2 regions of the Aeromonas aquatilis genome follow, and region 1 is predicted to be linked to the other one. Evidence: predicted binding sites of a transcription regulator. Region 1 holds the regulator's gene; the other holds the start of a gene.

The links. Region 1 encodes sigma-54, which starts transcription at its own class of promoters, with help from an activator protein. Its sites were predicted from a motif close to TGGCACNGTTTTNGCTT; they were not measured.
Region 2: a site for sigma-54 is predicted at 2,933-2,949, ahead of flgF (flagellar basal-body rod protein FlgF). Genes of this name have one in related genera too.

Annotation. Positions count from the first base shown of each region.
Region 1 covers NZ_JBSTYP010000036.1:25,716-39,233, reverse strand. The annotation lists gene zapE (cell division protein ZapE) at 1-468, opposite strand, end outside; gene ACW5W8_RS15095 (Z-ring associated ZapG family protein) at 609-989, shown strand; gene ACW5W8_RS15090 (Do family serine endopeptidase) at 1,071-2,432, shown strand; gene degS (outer membrane-stress sensor serine endopeptidase DegS) at 2,542-3,666, shown strand; gene npr (PTS phosphocarrier protein NPr) at 3,812-4,084, opposite strand; gene rapZ (RNase adapter RapZ) at 4,105-4,971, opposite strand; gene ptsN (PTS IIA-like nitrogen regulatory protein PtsN) at 5,017-5,463, opposite strand; gene hpf (ribosome hibernation promoting factor) at 5,466-5,753, opposite strand; gene ACW5W8_RS15060 (RNA polymerase factor sigma-54) at 5,774-7,213, opposite strand; gene lptB (LPS export ABC transporter ATP-binding protein) at 7,279-8,004, opposite strand; gene lptA (lipopolysaccharide transport periplasmic protein LptA) at 8,008-8,535, opposite strand; gene lptC (LPS export ABC transporter periplasmic protein LptC) at 8,522-9,082, opposite strand; gene kdsC (3-deoxy-manno-octulosonate-8-phosphatase KdsC) at 9,079-9,633, opposite strand; gene ACW5W8_RS15035 (KpsF/GutQ family sugar-phosphate isomerase) at 9,633-10,628, opposite strand; gene mlaF (phospholipid ABC transporter ATP-binding protein MlaF) at 10,836-11,636, shown strand; gene mlaE (lipid asymmetry maintenance ABC transporter permease subunit MlaE) at 11,636-12,415, shown strand; gene mlaD (outer membrane lipid asymmetry maintenance protein MlaD) at 12,423-12,920, shown strand; gene ACW5W8_RS15015 (ABC transporter substrate-binding protein) at 12,923-13,518, shown strand, end outside.
Region 2 covers NZ_JBSTYP010000008.1:50,821-56,962, reverse strand. The annotation lists gene flgB (flagellar basal body rod protein FlgB) at 1-291, shown strand, start outside; gene flgC (flagellar basal body rod protein FlgC) at 291-710, shown strand; gene ACW5W8_RS04525 (flagellar hook assembly protein FlgD) at 725-1,450, shown strand; gene flgE (flagellar hook protein FlgE) at 1,475-2,842, shown strand; gene flgF (flagellar basal-body rod protein FlgF) at 2,987-3,733, shown strand; gene flgG (flagellar basal-body rod protein FlgG) at 3,749-4,537, shown strand; gene flgH (flagellar basal body L-ring protein FlgH) at 4,552-5,223, shown strand; gene ACW5W8_RS04500 (flagellar basal body P-ring protein FlgI) at 5,232-6,142, shown strand, end outside.

The sequences.
Region 1 (13,518 bases):
GTGACCAAACAGCTCCTGAAACAGCGTGCCCAACAACATGGCGTCGGTGATGTCGGAGACAAAAAATTCGTCGAAACAGATAATGTCTGTTTCGCTGGCAAGCTTGCTGGCCACCAGCTTGAGGGGATCGGATTGCCCGCTCAGCCCCTGCAGCTCATCGTGAATGCGGTGCATGAAGCGGTGGAAATGGCTGCGCATCTTGCGCGTCCCAGGCAGGCTGTCGAAAAAAGTATCCATCAGCCAGGTCTTGCCTCGGCCCACTCCGCCCCACATATAGATACCGAGGACGGGCTCCGGCGGCTTGGGCTTTTGTAGCCAACCCAGCAGCCCTCGAGATCTGGTCGGAGTCGGGCGCCGTAGCAAATCCTGATACAGTCGCTCCAGCCTGCTAATGGCCATCCCCTGCGCGGGGTCGGCCACAAAGCCGGGGCGCAGCAGATCCTGCTGGTATTTTTGCTGCGGTGTCATCCTTGAGCGCCTCTCCAAGTCCCTGAGTCGAGGACAAAATGGTATCACGGCCTCAGGACGCACGGTATAGTGCCATCAAGGCATGGCGGTTATGACGACCGCATAAACCCACTCTGTTTTAGCTGTAACAAGGAGCATCTATGAGTCTGTTAACTGGGATCCTGCTGGCTGTCGCGGCCTTGATTATCGGTGTCGTTCTCGGCCGTTTTTCGGTGCGTAGCCGCGATGCTGGCCGTCTGGAACAGGAACTGAAGAAGGCCCACAAGGAGCTCGAGAGTTATCAGGGCCAGATCAACACCCACTTCGCCGACAGCGCCGCCCTGATGGAGCAACTGGCCGAGCAGTATCAGACCCTCTATCGCCACATGGCCGAGCAGAGCAAATTCCTGGCCAAGGCTCAGGAACCCCTGTTCCGCGAGTCATTGGTAGAAGAAGCCCCTGCCAATGGGGCAGAAGAGCCGGGCGTTCCGCCTCGCGACTATGCTGGCGCCTCTTCCGGACTGCTCAAGCAACCAAACTAGTTCCTCGCGGAACTAATTGGCCAGTCCCGTGGTCTGACCTTGACGATTGCAATGCAACTTTTTCTGGGAGCTGTTTTTCATATGCGTAAACCTCTTTCCATGCTCAGTGTGCTAGCCCTCAGTGTCGGTATCGCCATGTCTGCGGCCCCTGCTCAGGCTGCACTGCCTTCCCTGTTAGGTTCAAATCAGGAGATGCCAAGCCTGGCGCCTGTTCTCGAACAGGTCACCCCGGCGGTGGTCAATATCTCGGTTTCTGGCAAAAAAATTACCCGTCAGCGTCTGCCGGAACAGTTCAAGTTCTTCTTCGGCCCCAACATGCCCGATGAACAGGTGAGCGAGCAGCCGTTTCAGGCACTCGGCTCCGGTGTCATCGTCGATGCCAAGAAGGGTTACGTGATCACCAACGCCCACGTGGTTCACGAGGCGGACGAGATCAAGGTCAACCTGAAGGATGGTCGTGAGTATGCGGCCAAGAAGATCGGTGAAGACAAGCAGTCCGACATCGCCCTGCTGCAAATCAAGGCCGAGGATCTGGTACAGATCAAGTTCGCCGACTCCGACGAGCTGCGGGTGGGTGACTATGCGCTGGCCATCGGCAACCCGTTTGGGCTGGGCCAGACCGTCACCTCCGGTATCGTCAGCGCGCTGGGCCGCAGCGGCCTCAACATCGAGAATCTGGAGAACTTCATCCAGACCGATGCGGCCATCAACTCCGGTAACTCCGGCGGAGCCCTGCTCAACCTGCGTGGCGAGCTGATCGGTATCAACACCGCGATTCTGGGCCCGAACGGCGGCAACATTGGCATCGGCTTTGCCATCCCCTCCAACATGGTGCGGGATCTGACCGAGCAGATCGTCAAGTACGGTGAAGTGCGTCGCGGCCAGCTGGGTATTACCGGCACCGAGCTCACCTCCGACATCGCCAAAACCTTCGGTTACAACAAGAAAGATGGTGCCTTCGTCAATCAGGTCATGCCTGATTCGGCGGCCGACAAGGCGGGCATCAAGGCCGGCGATATCATCGTCAGCATCGATGGCAAACCGGTTCGCTCCTTCGGCGAGCTGCGTGCCAAGATCGCCACCATGGGCGCTGGCAAGCAGGTCGAACTGGGGCTGATCCGCGATGGCAAGTCGCAAACTGCCAAAGTGACCCTGAAGCAGGCCGATGACAGCGAAGTACGCGCCAGCGCGCTGCATCCGGCACTGGAAGGGGCCAAGCTGAGCACCACTACCGACCCGGTCTCCGGTGTCGCGGTGGCCGATATTGATCCTCGCTCTCCGGCAGCGGCTTCCGGCCTGCAGAAGGGTGACATCATCATCGGGGTCAACCGCCTGCGCATCAACACCTTGGGCGAGCTGACCAAGGCGCTCAAGAACAAGCCTGACGTGCTGGCACTCAACATCCAGCGTGGCGACTCCTCGCTCTATCTGGTGATCCGCTAACACCCGGGTTGTTCGCCACTCTATCCATCACCCGCGGTCTTCACCGCGGGTGATTTTTATCCATCGATAGTGTTATTCTCTGCGCGCAGCCTGTACGGATGAGAATGACATGAAAATCCCCCCTTTAGTCAGTTACTTGGGCAAGTCTGTCGGTTTTGGATTGACCGTCGCAGCGCTGCTGTTGCTGCTGTTTCCCCATTTTCGCGGTGGTGCCCAACTGCCCGGCATCATCACCAATGCCCGTGAACTGAGTTTCTCCTATGCCGCCCATCGGGCAGGCCCTGCCGTCGTCAACATCTACACCCGCAGCTTTGCCCCCAATCAGGGCAATCAGGGGGAACTGCGCCCGCAAGGGCTGGGTTCCGGCGTCATCATGAATCAGCGCGGCTATGTGCTGACCAACTACCATGTCATCGCCGATGCCGACCAGATCATCGTCGCGTTGCAGGATGGCCGGGTCTTCAGCGCCGAGCTGGTCGGTACCGATCAGCTCACCGACCTCGCCGTGCTCTATATCGAGTCAGACAACCTGCCGGTGATCCCGCAGGATCCGGAGCGGCTGCCAGAAGTGGGGGATGTGGTGCTCGCCATCGGCAACCCCTACAACGTCGGCCAGACCATCACCCAGGGCATCATCAGTGCGACCGGCCGTACCGGCCTCTCCAGCATGGGGCCCGACAGCAATGGCCGTCAGGATCTGCTGCAGACCGATGCCGCCATCAACGAGGGCAACTCGGGTGGCGCGCTGGTCAACGGCCGTGGCGATCTGGTGGGGATCAACACCGCCACCTATCACCTCAACGGCAATCAGGAGAGCTACGGCATCAGCTTCGCCATCCCCTACCGGCTGGCAAAACGGATCATGGATGAGCTGATCGCCAACGGCCGGGTGATCCGTGGCTACCTCGGGATCTCCAGCGTCGAGATCAACCCCATAGTCGCGCGGATGATGAACCTCGGCGACCTGCGTGGTCTGGTGGTGGAGAGTCTGGATCCCAACGGCCCGGCGGCCAAAGGTGGTTTGCAGCGAGGGGATGTGCTGCTCAAGATCAACGGAGAAGCCATCAGTGGCGTGCGCAGCGCCATGGACAAGATTGTCGAGAGCCGCCCCGGCACCAAGCTGACCATCTCGGTATTCCGCTCCGGCAAGCCGCTGGAAGTGGTGGTCACCATAGAAGAAGACCTGCGCTATCAGAAGCGGGCAGCAGGCACCAATGTCTCATCGGCCAGCTAATGCGGTAGCGGCCTATTACATCTGCCAGCAGCCTGCTCGCCTGCGCTAGCTCGCATCTATCCATGGAACTACATGGTCAGCCATGTCATGCAGCAATAACGCGAGCGAATACAAGAGAAAGGATAGGAAGAAGAACGAGGAGTGACTACTCCTCGTTGAAGCCGGAGGTGAACAGCTCCACCACGGCGGCCAGGGCCTCGACCTCTTCGGGCCCCTCAACCTGCACTTCCACCTGCCGCCCTTGCGCGGAATCCAGCATCAGCAGGCCGATGATGCTGTCAGCATCGGCCTCCACACCATCTTCATTGCGCAGTAGCACGTGGGCATCGAAACCCTGCACCAGCTCGAACAGCATCATGGCAGGTCTGGCATGAATACCCAGCTTGTTTTTCACTTCAACCGAGGCGGAAACAGTCATCGGGTCGTCCTATTGGTCCGTCAGGATTGGGAGGCACTCTTGTCGAGAGTGCGGTGGCGGATCTGCACGTTCTTGCCAAGCAAACGGAATGCACTGGCCAGCCGCTCTGCAATAAAGACCGAGCGGTGCTGACCGCCGGTGCAACCGATGCCGACCGTGAGGTAGCTGCGATTGTTGCGCTCCAGATGGGGCAACCAGGTCGCCAGCATGTTTTCGATCTGCTGAGTAAACAGCATCACATCGGCCTGCGCCGAGAGGTAGTTGGCGACCGGCTCATCCTTGCCGGTAAACGGTTTGAGCTCGGGGATCCAGTGCGGGTTGGGCAGGAAGCGGGCATCGAACACGAAGTCGGCATCCTTGGGAATGCCGTACTTGAAGCCGAACGACTCGAACACCAGCACCAGCTCGTTCTCTTTCTTCCCAAGCACCCGGGTCTTAATGAGCTCGCTCAGGTCGTGAATGCTGAGGGTGGTGGTGTCGATACGCAGGTCAGCGGTCGAGGAGATGGGTGCCAGCAGGTGGGTCTCCTCCCGAATCGCCTCATCCAGCGACAGCTTGTTGCGTGAGAGGGGGTGCAAACGGCGGCTCTCGCCATAGCGCTTGAGCAGGGTGCCGTTGTCGGCATCGAAGAAAAAGCTGGAGAACTCAACCCGCCCCTCATTGCGCACCTGAGCCAGCAGATTTTCCAGTTTCTCCGGGTCGCTCGGCAGGTTGCGCACATCGATGCTGACCGCCAATTTGTCGTACTGGCTCTCCACCGACACAATCAGCTGGGGCAGCAAATTGACCGGCAGGTTGTCCACACAGTAGTAACCCAGATCTTCCAGCACTCGCAGGGCTACCGTTTTACCGGAGCCCGAACGTCCACTTACCACGATTAACTGCATCTTGTTCCCTCACGCCAAAACGGGTGTCTCATCCTTGGCCTGCTATCAGGCCGAGGTCATGATCTGATAGAGCTCTTCGTCGCTGGTTGCCTGACGCAACTGGCGGCAAACCGCCTTGTCACCCAGCTTGGAAGCCATCAGAGAAAGGGTCTTGAGATGCTGCTTGCACTCGCTTTCCGGCACCAGCAAGGCAAACAGCAGGTCAACCGGTTGATTGTCGATGGAGTCGAAAGGAATAGGGTCGGCAAAGGTCATCAGGATCGCGGTTGGCGGGAACTCATCGTCAATGCGACCGTGGGGGATCGCAATACCGGCACCGATCCCGGTACTACCCATTTTTTCGCGGGCCAGCAAGCATTCAAACAGCGCCTGGCGGGAGGTGCCAAGGCGTTCAGCGGCCAGCTCGCTGATGATCTCGAGGGCGCGTTTCTTGCTGGTACAAGGGACTGCACTCTTGGTGCAGTCCCGACTCAGTATGTGTTCAAGTTGCATGGTTATTTTTTATTTAACTTATCTTTGTGCTTGATGATCTGCCTGTCCAGCTTGTCGAGCAAGGTGTCTATCGCAGCATACATATCGGCATGTTCAGAGTTGGCAAACACTTCGCCACCGCTGACGTGCAATTTGGCTTCCGCTATCTGGTTCAGTTTTTCCACGCTAAGCACCACATGAACATTGTTGATGTGGTCGAAGTGACGCTCGAGTTTGGCAAATTTGTTATTCACATAATCACGCAGAGCTTCGGTGATCTCGACATGGTGTCCGGTCAGGTTAATTTGCATAACATCATCCTTTTGTTTGCCTAAACCAGGCGTTTGCGCTGATTGGAAGGTGGGATAAACAAGGATTCGCGATACTTAGCGATCGTGCGTCTCGCCACCATAATACCCTGTTCGGCCAGCAAATCCGCGATCTTGCTATCACTTAACGGCTTGGCAGGATTCTCTGCCGTGACCAGCTTCTTGATGAGCGCGCGAATTGCGGTCGATGAGCACTCTCCTCCTCCTTCGGTGTTCACATGGCTGGAGAAAAAAAACTTCAATTCGAAGATACCACGGGGGGTATGCATGTACTTCTGGGTCGTCACCCGGGAGATGGTCGACTCATGCATCTCTACCGCTTCGGCGATGTCATTGAGCACCATCGGCTTCATCGCCTCTTCACCATACTCGAAAAAGCCCTGTTGCTGCTCGACAATGCAACTGGCCACTTTCAGCAGGGTGTCATTGCGACTTTCCAGGCTCTTGATGAACCACTTGGCTTCCTGCAAATGGGAGCGAATAAACTGGGTGTCGGTGCTGCTGCGGGCGTTGCGGGCCATGGCGGCATAGGTCTCGTTGACCCGGATGCGGGGGGCAGAGTCGGGATTGAGCTCGACCACCCACTTGCTACCCTTCTTGACCACGGAGACGTCGGGGATCACGTACTGGGAGTCGCTCTGGATGATGCCGTTGCCGGGGCGCGGCTCCAGCAGCTGAATCAGATCCAGCACCTCCTTGAGGTCGCTCTCCTTGAGTCGGGTCTTGCGGGCGAGGGTGCGGTAATCCCGGTTGCCGAGCAGCTCCATGTGCTCGAGGATCACCTCCTTGGCCTCGTTGAGCCAGGGGGTCTGCGGGTCATACTGATCCAGCTGGATCAGCAAACACTCCTGCACAGAACGGGCAGCAATGCCGACCGGATCGAAGTGCTGAACCCGTTTGAGTACCGCCTCGACCTCATCGAGTTCCACCTCTACGTCATCGCTGGTGACGGCAGCCTGGATATCCTCCAGCGCAACGGTCAGATAACCGGATTCGTCGATAGCATCGATGATGGCGAGCGCGATGGCGGCATCCACATCGCTGAACGGTGTGAGTCGCATCTGCCACAACAGATAATCCTGCAGGTTTTCGGTGGTCTCTCCCTGATAGACGCTATCTTCCCCATCGTGGATGGGGCCCGCGCTCTGGGCGGTGCCGGCAGAGTAAACCTCGTCCCAGGTGGTATCCACCGGCAACTCGTCAGGCATCTGCTCCTGAGCCATGGCATCGCTGGAATCCAGCTGGCTGGCATCGACCGGCGCTTCCGGACTGGTCTCTTGCGCCTCGCTCTCTTCCTGCTCCAGCAGAGGGTTGTTTTCGAGCGCTTGCTGAATTTCCTGCTGAAGTTCCAGAGTGGAGAGCTGGAGCAGACGAATCGCTTGTTGTAATTGCGGCGTCATGGTCAGGGACTGACCGAGACGCAACTGTAATGTCGGCTTCATCTACGTCGGGATATCCTTATGTTCAGCGAGGCACTCGTCAAAGGAAATGAAGGCATGCCCCCTTACTATAGACTGAATTGATCGCCCAAATAGACGCGCTTGACCTGCTCATCGGCAAGGATGTCAGCCGGTGCACCTTCGGCAATCATCTTGCCGTGGCTGACGATATAGGCCTTCTCACATACGTCCAGAGTCTCTCTGACGTTGTGGTCGGTAATCAAGACGCCAAGGCCTCTATCTTTCAAATGCTGAATGATCTTCTTGATGTCTATCACAGAAATCGGGTCAACCCCTGCAAAGGGTTCATCCAGCAGAATAAAACGCGGTTCGGCCGCCAGCGCACGAGCGATCTCGACCCGACGGCGCTCACCGCCGGAGAGGCTCTGGCCCAGGTTGTCGCGAATGTGGGTGATGTTGAACTCTTCCAGCAGTTGCTGAACCTTGTCCTCACGCTCCTCACGGCTCAACCCCTTGCGGGTCTGCATAACTCCCATCAGGTTGTCGAACACTGACAGGCGACGGAAGATGGAGGCCTCTTGCGGCAGGTAACCGATGCCGTTACGCGCCCGCACATGCATGGGCTGCAGGCTGATGTCCTGATCGTCGATGGTGATGAGACCGGCATCGCGCTGCACCAGCCCCACGATCATGTAAAACGAGGTGGTCTTGCCGGCACCGTTGGGGCCGAGCAGGCCGACAATCTGGCCAGTGCCCACTTCAAGGCTGACGTCACTCACCACCATGCGGCGCTTGTAGCTCTTCTGCAGGCCCACTGCTTTTAACACTGCCATGGCTTATTTTCCCTGCTTCTTCTGGTCGGCGGGCTTGTCGAAATTCTCTACCTGATCCGGCAGGAACACGGTTTTGACTCGCTGGCTCGGGCTCTTGCTCTCGGCAATCATCTTCTGTTTGACGATGTCGTAGCGGATCAGATCGCCATTGACCTGGCTATCTTCCTGCTTGAGCTGACCGTTGCCTGTGATGGTCACCAGCCGGTTCTTCAGCTCGTAGCGGATAGTGTTGCCGTGGGCATTGACCGGCTTGCCGTTATCCAGGATCTGGAAGAAGGTGGCGGGCTTGCCGTAGGCCGTCATCACCTCGGCCCCTTTCTCGCCGGAACGGGTCACTACCACCTTGTCAGCCTTGATCCGGATGGTGCCCTGATTGATGGTCACATCCTCTTCGAAGGTGATGCGGTTGTCCTGCATCTCGGCCACCTGTTTGACGGCATCGACGTAGACCTTCTCGGCAAAGTCGGACTCTTTGGCGGTCACCGCACCACACAACAACAGGGCTGCGAGGGCCAGATTAGCGTTTTTCATTGAAATAGATGGCATGGCCTTGATCCAGTAACTCAAAATATTTGCGGTCCAGATGGCCCTTGAGGCCAACCCCTTGGGTCTGGAAATCCCGACCCAGAATGTTCACTTCCCGGTTGCTGCGCACATCTTGTGTCACCAGATCCAGCTCCAGATAGGGGGTATCCAGTGTGGAGATGAAAGAGGTAGGCAGCAGACCATCCAGATGTACCTTGTCCCGCAGGATGACGTTGTCGCCGGTGTTGAGCACGCCGGTTTCGGCGGTCACCTTCCACTCGGCGGCCCCCTGATCGTCATACATGTAGACCACCGGCTTGTCGAAGGTGGCCTGCTCGAGGATTTGATAATACTCGGCGTAGGTCGACTCCAGCCGCTCGGTGCGCTTGCCGTTGATATCAAAACGGGTGGTCACCAGATCTTTGGCGACAAAATCCGGCTGATAGTTTTCGATTTTGACCGCGCTCTCAGGCACCAGCTCCACCTTGCCCAGCTGCCAGGCAACCAGCGCGACCAGAAACAGCAGGGCAAACAACAGGGTCTGTCTGCTCATACCGAGGCCTCGGGCTGATAATCGTCGTGGCCCTGCGCCTGCAAAATGAGGTCACACACTTCGCGCACCGCGCCCATGCCACCGCCAAGCCGGGTCACCATATCGGCACGACTCAGCACCAGCGGATGGGCATCGGCCACCGCGATACCCAGGCCGCAAGCGGCCATCACCGGCAGATCGATGGTGTCATCGCCCATATAGGCGGCCTGTTCAGCAGTCAGCCCCAGCTTGGCCAGCAGCGCTTCGAAGTGAGGCAACTTTTTATCAGCCCCCTGCACCACATGAGCCACCCCCAGGCTTTTCATCCGATCGCTGACGATACGGGAGTTACGCCCGGTGATGATGGCGATCTCGATCCCGGCATTGAGCAGCGCTCGCATGCCCGCACCATCGCGGGTACAGAAGGTTTTCAGCTCTTCGCCGTTGTTTCCCATGTAGATGAGGCCGTTGGAGAGCACCCCATCCACATCGCACACCAGCAGGCGGATTTGCGCCGCCTTCTCAAACTGGCTGCGCGTCACCGGACCATAGAGGGTCGGTACGTTTTGCATCAAATTACTCCGGCTTTCAGCAGGTCGTGCATGTTGAAGGCGCCGAGCGGGCGTTTCTCTTCATCCACGACCAGTAATCCGTTGATTTTTCTCGTTTCCATCAGCTTGACGGCTTCCGCAGCCATCATCTCTGGACCTACGGTAACACAGTTGGCCGTCATCACACGGCTGATGGGGGTGTGATGGATATCGATCTGCTGGTCAAGAATGCGGCGCAGGTCGCCATCGGTAAAGAGCCCTGCCAGCAGGCCATTGCCATCGACCACCGCCGTCATACCGAGCCCCTTGCGGCTCACTTCCAGCAGCGCCTGGCTGATGGTGGCATCTATCCCCACCCGGGGCAACAGCTCACCGCGGTGCATCAGGTCGCCGACCCGCAGCAACAGACGCTTGCCAAGGGAACCGCCCGGGTGCGAGAGCGCGAAGTCATCGGCGGTAAAACCGCGCGCTTCCAGCAGGGCGACCGCCAGGGCATCGCCCATCACCAGGGTTGCCGTGGTACTGGAAGTGGGGGCCAGACCCAGCGGGCAGGCCTCTTTCTCCACCTTGATGCACAGGTGCACGTTGGCCTCTTTGGCCATGGTGGAGGCGGGATTGCCAGTCATGCAGATGAGCGGAATGCCGCGACGCTTGAGTACTGGCAGCAGGGCCAGGATTTCGTCACTCTCGCCGGAGTTGGAGATGGCGATCATAAGGTCGCCACTGGAGATCATCCCCAGATCGCCGTGACTCGCTTCCCCCGGATGGAGGAAGAAGGCCGGTGTGCCGGTGCTGGCGAGGGTCGCGGCGATCTTGCTGCCGATATGGCCCGACTTGCCCATGCCGGTGACCACTATCTTGCCACCGCAGCGCAGCACCATTTCGCACGCCTTGTCGAAGGCGTCGTTCAGATACTGATAGAGTCCATCAATGGCTTGCTTTTCTGTGTCCAGCACCGCGCGGGCACTGCGACGAAAATCGAACAGTTCAGACACTTTCTCAGGCTTTACAGACATAAAGACACAGCTCCGGGCCGAAATTAGCTGCGGGATTATAAAAAAGTCTGTCCGGATAAGCGAATCGGATGGTGAGTCCCGCTCTCAATGACGCACTTTGTTACAGAAAACTGTCGTGCAAATGGGCTGGCGGCCTGTTCAATAGTTGTTCCTTGCTGTTGCTTAGCCCTAGACTACCCCATAAAATTCGCTCCCTATTTACACCGGATGGACAATTGTTTGAACAATGACCTGATCACCATCTCCGACCTGACCTTCAGTCACGGAGATCGGCTGTTGTATGACGGGATCAACCTGACCATTCCTCGTGGCAAGGTGACCGCCGTCATGGGCCCGAGCGGCATCGGTAAAACCACCCTGCTGCGGCTGATTGGTGGCCAGCTCAAGCCGGAGTCCGGTCACATTCTGTTTGACGGGGAAGATATCCCCACCCTCTCCCGTTCGCGCCTCTATGAAGTGCGCAAGCGGATGAGCATGCTGTTCCAGAGCGGCGCGCTGTTTACCGGCATGACGGTCTACGACAACGTGGCCTTCCCGCTGCGAGAGCACTCCGGCCTGCCGGAGGAGCTGATCCACACCATCGTCATGATGAAACTGCAGGCGGTGGGCTTGCGCGGTGCAGCAAAACTGATGCCCTCCGAGCTCTCCGGCGGCATGGCGCGCCGGGCGGCGCTGGCTCGGGCCATCGCCCTTGACCCCGACCTCATCATGTATGACGAGCCGTTTGTCGGGCAGGATCCCATCACCATGGCGGTGCTGGTCAAACTGATCAAGGAGCTGAACGATGCCCTCGGTATCACCTCCGTCATCGTCACCCACGATGTGAAAGAGGTGCTGAGCATCGCCGATTACGCCTACATCATTGCCAATCGCAAGGTGGTGGCGCACGGCACGCCGGACCAGCTGCGCGAGGAGCACAATCCCGAAGTCGAGCAATTCCTCAGAGGATTGCCCGATGGTCCTGTTCCGTTTCATTTTCCGGCAGGCGATCTGCTACAGGATCTCTGATGTTGATAAGTCAAATAAGCAAGCTGGGGCGGGTCGGAGTGCGGTTTATCAGCTCCGTCGGTCGCGCCACCATCATGTTGTTCCATGCGCTGGCGGGCAAACCCGAACCGCGCAAGCACTTCCCGCTGCTTGTCCAGCAGTTGTATGTGGTGGGCGTACAGTCGGTGGCCATCATTCTGGTCTCCGGCCTGTTCATCGGCATGGTGCTCTCGCTGCAGGGTTACAACGTATTGAAGGATTTCGGCGCCGAGCAGAGCCTGGGACCGCTGGTCTCCCTCTCCCTGCTGCGGGAGCTGGGGCCTGTGGTCACGGCGCTGCTGTTTGCCGGCCGTGCCGGTTCGGCCCTGACCGCTGAAATCGGCCTGATGAAGGCCACCGAGCAACTTTCAAGCCTAGAGATGATGGCGGTCGACCCGCTGCGCCGGGTGGTTGCCCCCCGCTTCTGGGCTGGCGTCATCAGCATGCCGCTGCTGGCCTTTATGTTCAGCCTGATCGGCATTTTCGGCGGCAAGCTGGTCGGCGTGGACTGGCTCGGCGTGGACGAAGGGGGCTTCTGGTCTGCCATGCAGGCCTCCGTCGACTGGCATGAAGACATCATGCAGGGCGCCATCAAGAGCCTGATTTTCGCCCTGGTGGTCACCTGGATTGCGCTCTTTAACGGCTATGATGCCAAGCCGACCTCGGCCGGGATCAGTCAGGCCACGACCCGAACCGTGGTCCACTCATCCCTCGCCGTGCTCGGCCTGGATTTTATACTCACTGCAGTCATGTTTGGATAAGGTAAAGATGAAGTTCAGCAAAGTAGAATTCCTGGTCGGCACCTTCATGCTGGCTGGCATCGGTGCCATTCTGGCACTGGCCCTGCAAGTGGCCGGTTTGAGCTTCAAACCGGAAGGAGAAACCTATACCCTGCGCGCGCATTTCGATAATATCGGCGGCCTGAAAGTCCGTTCGCCGGTCAAGGTCGGCGGCGTGGTGGTCGGTCGGGTCAGCGACATCGTACTGGACCCGAAAACCCAGGTGCCCGAAGTGACCCTGATGATGCAAAAGAGCGCTGGCCAGTTTGCCGATACCAGCTCTCTCTCCATCCTCACCTCCGGTCTGCTCGGCGAGCAGTACATCGGTCTGGCCCCCGGCTTCAGCGATGAGGAGATGGGCACCGAGATGCTCAAGGATGGCGACCTGATTGAAGACACCAAATCCGCCATCGTGCTGGAAGACCTGATTGGCAAGTTCCTCTACAGCCAATCCTCCGACAGCAAATCAGACAGCAAGAAGGAGTAATCATGTTCAAGAAAATCGCCCTGCTGCTGGGTCTGATGACCAGCATGCTCTTTTCCCTGTCTGCCCAGGCAGTCGATGCCACCGACCCCAACGCGCTGGTGGATCAGGCTGCCAAGCAGACCTTTGCCCGCCTGAAAGCCGATCAGGCCCAGGTGAAGAGCAATCCGGATCACCTGCGGGTGATCATCCGCGAAGAGCTGCTGCCCTATGTGGACAACCGCTTCGCCGCCTACAAGGTGCTTGGCAACCAGATTAAAGAGACCACCGAAGCGCAGCGCAATGCCTTCGTCGAGGTGTTCACCGAGTACATGGTGAGCTCCTACGCCGATGCGCTGGCCCATTTTGACAAGCAGACCGTCAAGGTCGAGCCGGGAAAAGCTCCCAGCGGCAACATCACCGCCGTCAACGTCAGCGTGAAAGAGGCCGGCAAGCCGGACATCTTCCTCGAGTTCAAGCTGCGCAAGAACAACAAGACCGGCGAGTGGAAAGCCTTCGACATGGTGGCAGAGGGGATCAGCCTGCTCTCCGCCAAACAGAGCGAGCTCGGCGGTTTGATCCGCCAGAATGGCATCGATGCAGTGATCGCCCAGTTGCGCGA
Region 2 (6,142 bases), on a different contig from region 1:
GGCTTCAAGGCCAGGGATATCAATTTCGCGCAGGCGTTGCAGGAGGCCCAGTCGCATCAAGGTTTTGGTCTGGCAACGACCAGCGAAAAGCACTTTGCCTTGAATATGGATGCTCCGGGTACCGTGCAATATCGCAACCCGCTGCAACCGGATACCGGTGACGGCAATACGGTTGATGTGCAACAGGAGCGTAGTGAATTTCTGCGCAATAGCCTCGAGTACCAAACCTCCCTTGAATTTATGAATAGCAAGATCAGTGGCCTGCTGAAGGCCCTGAAAGGAGAGCAGTGATGAGTTTGTTCAAGGTCTTTGACATAGCAGGCTCGGCTATGAGCGCACAGTCAGTGCGGCTCAACACGGTTGCCAGCAACATGGCCAACGCGGACAGCGTCAGCTCCAGTGTGGAAAATACTTACCACGCCAGGCGGCCAGTCTTTGCCGCCCAGCTCGATCAGGCGATGTCTGACAAGCAGGGCTCGGTCGGGGTGGAAGTGAAGGGCATTGTCGAGAGCAAGGCGCCACTGCTCAAGGAGTACAACCCCAACCACCCGATGGCGGACAAAGACGGTTTTATCTTCAAGCCAAACGTCAACATGGTTGAAGAGATGGCTGACATGATCAATGCCTCGCGCAGCTACCAGACCAACGTACAAGTTGCAGATTCGGCCAAGAAGATGCTGCAGCAGACGCTCCAGCTCGGCAAATCCTGATAGGGGGATGCAAGATGGTCGATAAAACCAACAATATGAACGGCATCAACCGGACCTCGACTCAGATGGGGGGCACTCCCCCGGCACCGAAGAAAGAGCTGGATCAGGCTTCATTTATGAAGCTGCTGACTATGCAGTTGTCATATCAGGATCCCTTCAAGCCGGTCGACAATGCCCAGATGCTTTCCCAGATGGCCTCCATGTCTACGTCGGAGGGGATCAGCAGTTTGTCCAATCAGATGGGTAAGCTCAACGATCAGATGATCTCCAGCCAGGCCCTGCAAGCCTCTTCTCTGGTGGGACAAAATGTGCTGCTCCAGGGTAATACCGGATTTTTAGATAAAGATGGTTCTTTGTCTGCGGTCGTTGCTGTAGGCACAACGAATAAATATGCGAACGTCAAAATTACCGTTGAGGATGAAAAGGGACAGGTTATCAAGGAGTTCCCTCTCGAAGGAGACCAAAAAGGTAATGTTGAAGTCGCTTGGGATGGTACAGACAAAGCTGGTAAGCGGGTCGCTGCAGGTAAATATGTTATCAAAGCCAGTGGCGCGCTCAATGGGAAGTCGGAAAGTATTGCCACCTTTGCTTATGCCAAAGTGGATAGCGTTGCCTTGGGTAACGCCACTAACCCGACGCGCCTCAATCTGAGAGGACTGGGTAGCGAATATCTGAATAATATTCTGCAAATTTCAGGCACCAATTCAAATCCGACGGTTACACCGTCAACAACCTCGTGACAGCATCGATCTAAGGAGCTGGATATGTCATTTAACAATGCCTTGAGCGGTGTCAACGCGGCACAAAAAGACTTGAACGTCACCGCCAACAACATTGCTAACGTCAATACAACGGGCTTTAAAGAGTCCCGTGCCGAGTTTGCGGATGTCTACGCCAACTCGATCTTTGTCAATGCAAAGACCCAGGTTGGTAACGGTGTGGCGACCGGTGCGGTGGCCCAGCAGTTCCATCAAGGGGCGCTGCAATTTACCAATAACGCGCTGGATCTGGCGATTCAGGGCAACGGCTTTTTCGTGACCTCTGATGGCCTGACCAACCTGGATCGCACCTATACCCGTGCCGGGGCCTTCAAGCTCAATGAAAACAGTTATATGGTCAATAATCAGGGCCATTATCTGCAAGGTTATGAAATTAACGCCGATGGCACGCCCAAAGCAGTGAGTATCAATGCTACCAAGCCTATTCAGATCCCTGACAAGGCTGGTGAACCAATCAAGACATCCAAAATTGACGCCAGTTTCAACCTGCCGTCTACAGCGTCGCCGTTGCCTGCTGGCGCCGGTGCCGGTGATGCATCAACCTTTGATCCAAAAAATTCGAAAACCTACTCATCTTCTACCTCCGTGGTGATTTATGACTCATTGGGTGAGCCGCATACCATCACGCAATATTTTGTTAAAGAAGCTGACCCAGCAGATCTGACCAAACCGGCCAATCCAACAGCTTGGCGTATGTATCTTTACCAAGGGGATAAGCCTATTGATATTGTTGGTGGTGTAACGCCTACCATGACGGCAGGTTTGAGCCAGGCGCCTGCTGGTGCAAGAATTACCTTCGGGGCTGATGGCAAGATGATTACTCCGACTACACCGGCGACCATCAAGACAGAGCAACTGGGAACCGTGGGCGCAGCTGGCGCAGGTATCATTACTAACGGCGCAGATCCCACCCAGCAGGTGGATATCAATTTTGGAACCGTGACCCAATACGCCTCACCGTTTGAAGTCAACAAGTTGACTCAGGATGGCTCCACTGTCGGCCGGTTGACCAAGGTGGAGATCACTCCGGATGGCATCGTGTCCGCGACTTACAGTAACGCAACCACCATCAAGGTGGCCATGGTCGCCATGGCCAAGTTTGCCAACTCGCAAGGATTGACTCAGGTTGGCGATACCTCCTGGCGTCAGTCTCTGCTCTCTGGCGATGCCTTGCCGGGGACGCCAAACTCAGGAACATTTGGCACCATCAAATCATCCTCCCTGGAGCAGTCCAACGTGGATTTGACCTCGGAGCTGGTGGACCTGATCACTGCCCAGCGTAACTTCCAGGCCAACTCGCGTTCTCTGGAGGTCAACAGTTCGCTGCAGCAGACCATCCTGCAGATCCGTTAATTGCGCAATACATGATAATGAGAGGGGGCTTGGCCCCCTCTCTGTTTCTGTCGTATTCCCATCCTCCTTATCCTCCCATATTTCCGCTGTTGGCACTCTAATTGCATTTCTCCTGTCAGAGTCATCTGTTTGACGGAGAATTCCATGGATCACCTGCTTTATATCGCCATGTCCGGGGCCAAAGAGACCATGAACAGCTTGGCTGTTCGGGGCAACAACCTCGCCAATGCCAATACCACCGGTTTCAAGTCCGATTTTGAGCAGGCCAGAAGCATGCAGGCATTCGGAGAGGGCTTGCCAAGCCGGGTGTTTGCCATGGCTGAGCGCCCGGGTCAGAACCTGCAGCATGGCATGTTGATGACCACCGGACGGGATCTGGACGTGGCGGTGGATGGTCCGGGCTGGATTACCGTGCAGGACCCCAAAGGGGGTGAGGCCTATACCCGCATGGGGAATTTGCAGGTCAATGCGACCGGCAACTTGCAAACCTCGACCGGTCTGAACGTAGTGGACGATGGCGGTAAGCCTATCGTGCTACCGATGCCGATGGAAAAACTCGAGATCAATCGGGATGGCACTATCAGTGGTCGACCGGAGGGGGCCGCCGCCAACTTGCCGGAAGATTTTCAGCGGATCAAGCTGGTTAACCCGGCCGCCGATGCGGTGGAGAAGGGGCAAGATGGTCTGTTTCGCCGCAAGGATGGCCAGAAGGAACCTGCCGCGGCCAATGTTGGCCTGATTGCCGGCTCCCTGGAGGGGAGCAACGTCAATGTGGTGGATGAGATGACCAACCTGATCCGGCTGCAACGCCAGTTCGAAACCCAGGTCAAAATCATGAAGACGGCCGAAGAGAATGATGAAGCTCAAACCCAACTGCTGCGAATCAGCTAATCAAGGAGTTACACTATGAATCCTGCACTCTGGATCAGCAAGACCGGGTTGGATGCACAGCAGACCAATATTTCGGTCACCTCGAACAACCTGGCGAACGCCAGCACCGTGGGCTTCAAAAAGTCACGGGCCATCTTTGAAGATCTGCTGTATCAAAACATCAATCAGCCCGGTGGCCGCTCCTCTGCCGATACCGAGCTCCCCTCCGGCTTGATGCTGGGGGCGGGTGCCAAGGTGGTGGCGACCCAGAAAAACCACAGTCAGGGTAACGTACAAACCACTGACAACTCGCTCGATTTGATGATCAGTGGTCGTGGCTACTTTGAAATTCAGCTGCCGGATGGCAGTGCGGCCTATACCCGTAACGGTCAGTTCACCCTCAACGATGAAGGGACCATAGTGACCCCGGGTAATGGCTACCCGCTGCAACCGGAAATCCAGATCCCGGAAAACGCCCAGAGCGTTACGGTGGGTGAAGATGGCCAGGTCTCGGTGCAGCTCAAGGGCGATGGCGCTTCTCAGGTCGTCGGTCAGATCAACATCTCCGACTTCGTCAACGCCAGCGGCTTGCAGCCGATGGGGGAGAACATGTTTGTCGAGACCCAGTCCAGCGGTGCTGCCGCTCAGGGGACTGCCGGTGCCGATGGTTTGGGGGTGATCAAGCAGGGGATGCTGGAGACTTCCAACGTCAACGTGACCGAAGAGCTGGTAAACCTCATTCAGGCTCAGCGGGTCTACGAGATGAACTCCAAGGTGCTCTCCGCCGTGGACGGCATGATGTCCTTCCTGATCCAGCGTACCTAATTAGGAGGTGCATGATGAAAGCCGTATGGATGCTGGGATTGCTGGTGCTGGGAGGGTGTAGCAGCACTCCCAATACGCCCAAGCCTGATGATCCCGAGTTTTCCCCCGTCTACGGAGAGTCGGAGCCGGTGTCGGTGCGGCCGACAGGGGCGATTTTCCAGCCGGATCAGGTCAATGGCATCTATTCGGATATCAAGGCGCACAAGGTGGGTGACATCATCACCATCGAGCTGTCTGAATCCACCTCCGCCTCGAAAAAGGCCAATACCCAGAGTGGCAAGGACAATAAGTTCAATCTGGATCCGGTCAAGTTGGGTGGCGTTCCCGTGACCGCCAGCCCCTATGATCTCTCAGCCTCCATTGCGCAAGACAGCGCGTTCAAGGGGCAGGCCAAGGCGGATCAGAGTAACAGCCTGCAGGGCAGTATTTCGGTCAGCGTGGCCAAGGTGCTGCCCAACGGCAATCTGCTGGTGCGTGGCGAGAAGTGGATCATGCTTAACAATGGCAATGAATATATCCGGATCATCGGCCTGATTCGCCCGGAGGATGTGACATCGGATAACAGCGTTTCGTCCCAGAAAGTAGCCAATGCCCGCATTTACTACGGTGGTACCGGTGATCTGGCCAATACCCAAGAGCAAGGGTGGCTGACCAGCTTTTTCAATGGCCCCTGGTGGCCGCTCTAGGAGATGTTATGAAGTCACTCCGTCTTGTCACTCTGCTCTGCTGTCTGCTGCCGTTGGACGTGGCGAATGCTGCCCGGATCAAGGACATCAGCTCGGTTGAAGGGGTGCGCAGCAACCAGCTGATTGGTTACGGCCTGGTGGTCGGTTTGCCCGGTACCGGCGAGAAGAACAACGCCTTCACCGAGCAGACCTTCCGTACCATGCTCAACAACTTTGGCATCAAGGTGCCGGATAACATCAAGTCCAAGATCAAGGATGTGGCGCCGGTGGCGATTCATGCCGACCTGCCCCCTTTTTCCAAACCGGGCCAGACCATCGACGTAACGGTCTCTGCCATTGGCGAGGCCAAGAGCCTGCGGGGAGGTACTTTGCTGCAGAGCTTCCTGAAAGGGCTCGATGGCCGGGTCTATGCGGTTGCACAGGGCAGTCTGGTGGTCGGTGGTTTGGGGGCCGAGGGGGCTGATGGCTCCAAGGTCGTGGTCAATACCCCGACCGTCGGGCGAATTGCCAACGGTGCGACCGTGGAGCGGGAGGTGCCCAACTCCTTCAGTCAGGGTGACACTATCACCTTCAACCTTAACCGACCCGACTTTACTACGGCGCGCCGTCTGGCCGATGTGGTCAACGATCTGGTGGGGCCCAATACCGCTCAGGCGCTCGATGCTACCTCGGTCAAGGTCTATGCCCCGCGGGATCCGGGTCAGCGCGTCTCCTATCTCGCCACTATCGAGAATCTGGAGGTGGATCCGGCCAACGAGGCGGCCAAGATCATCGTCAACTCCCGCACCGGCACCATAGTGATCGGCAGTCAGGTCAAGCTCAAACCGGCGGCCATCAGCCATGGCGGGTTGACGGTGACCATCGCCGAAAACCAGCAGGTCTCCCAGCCCAACCCGTTGGCGGGAGGAGAGACGACGGT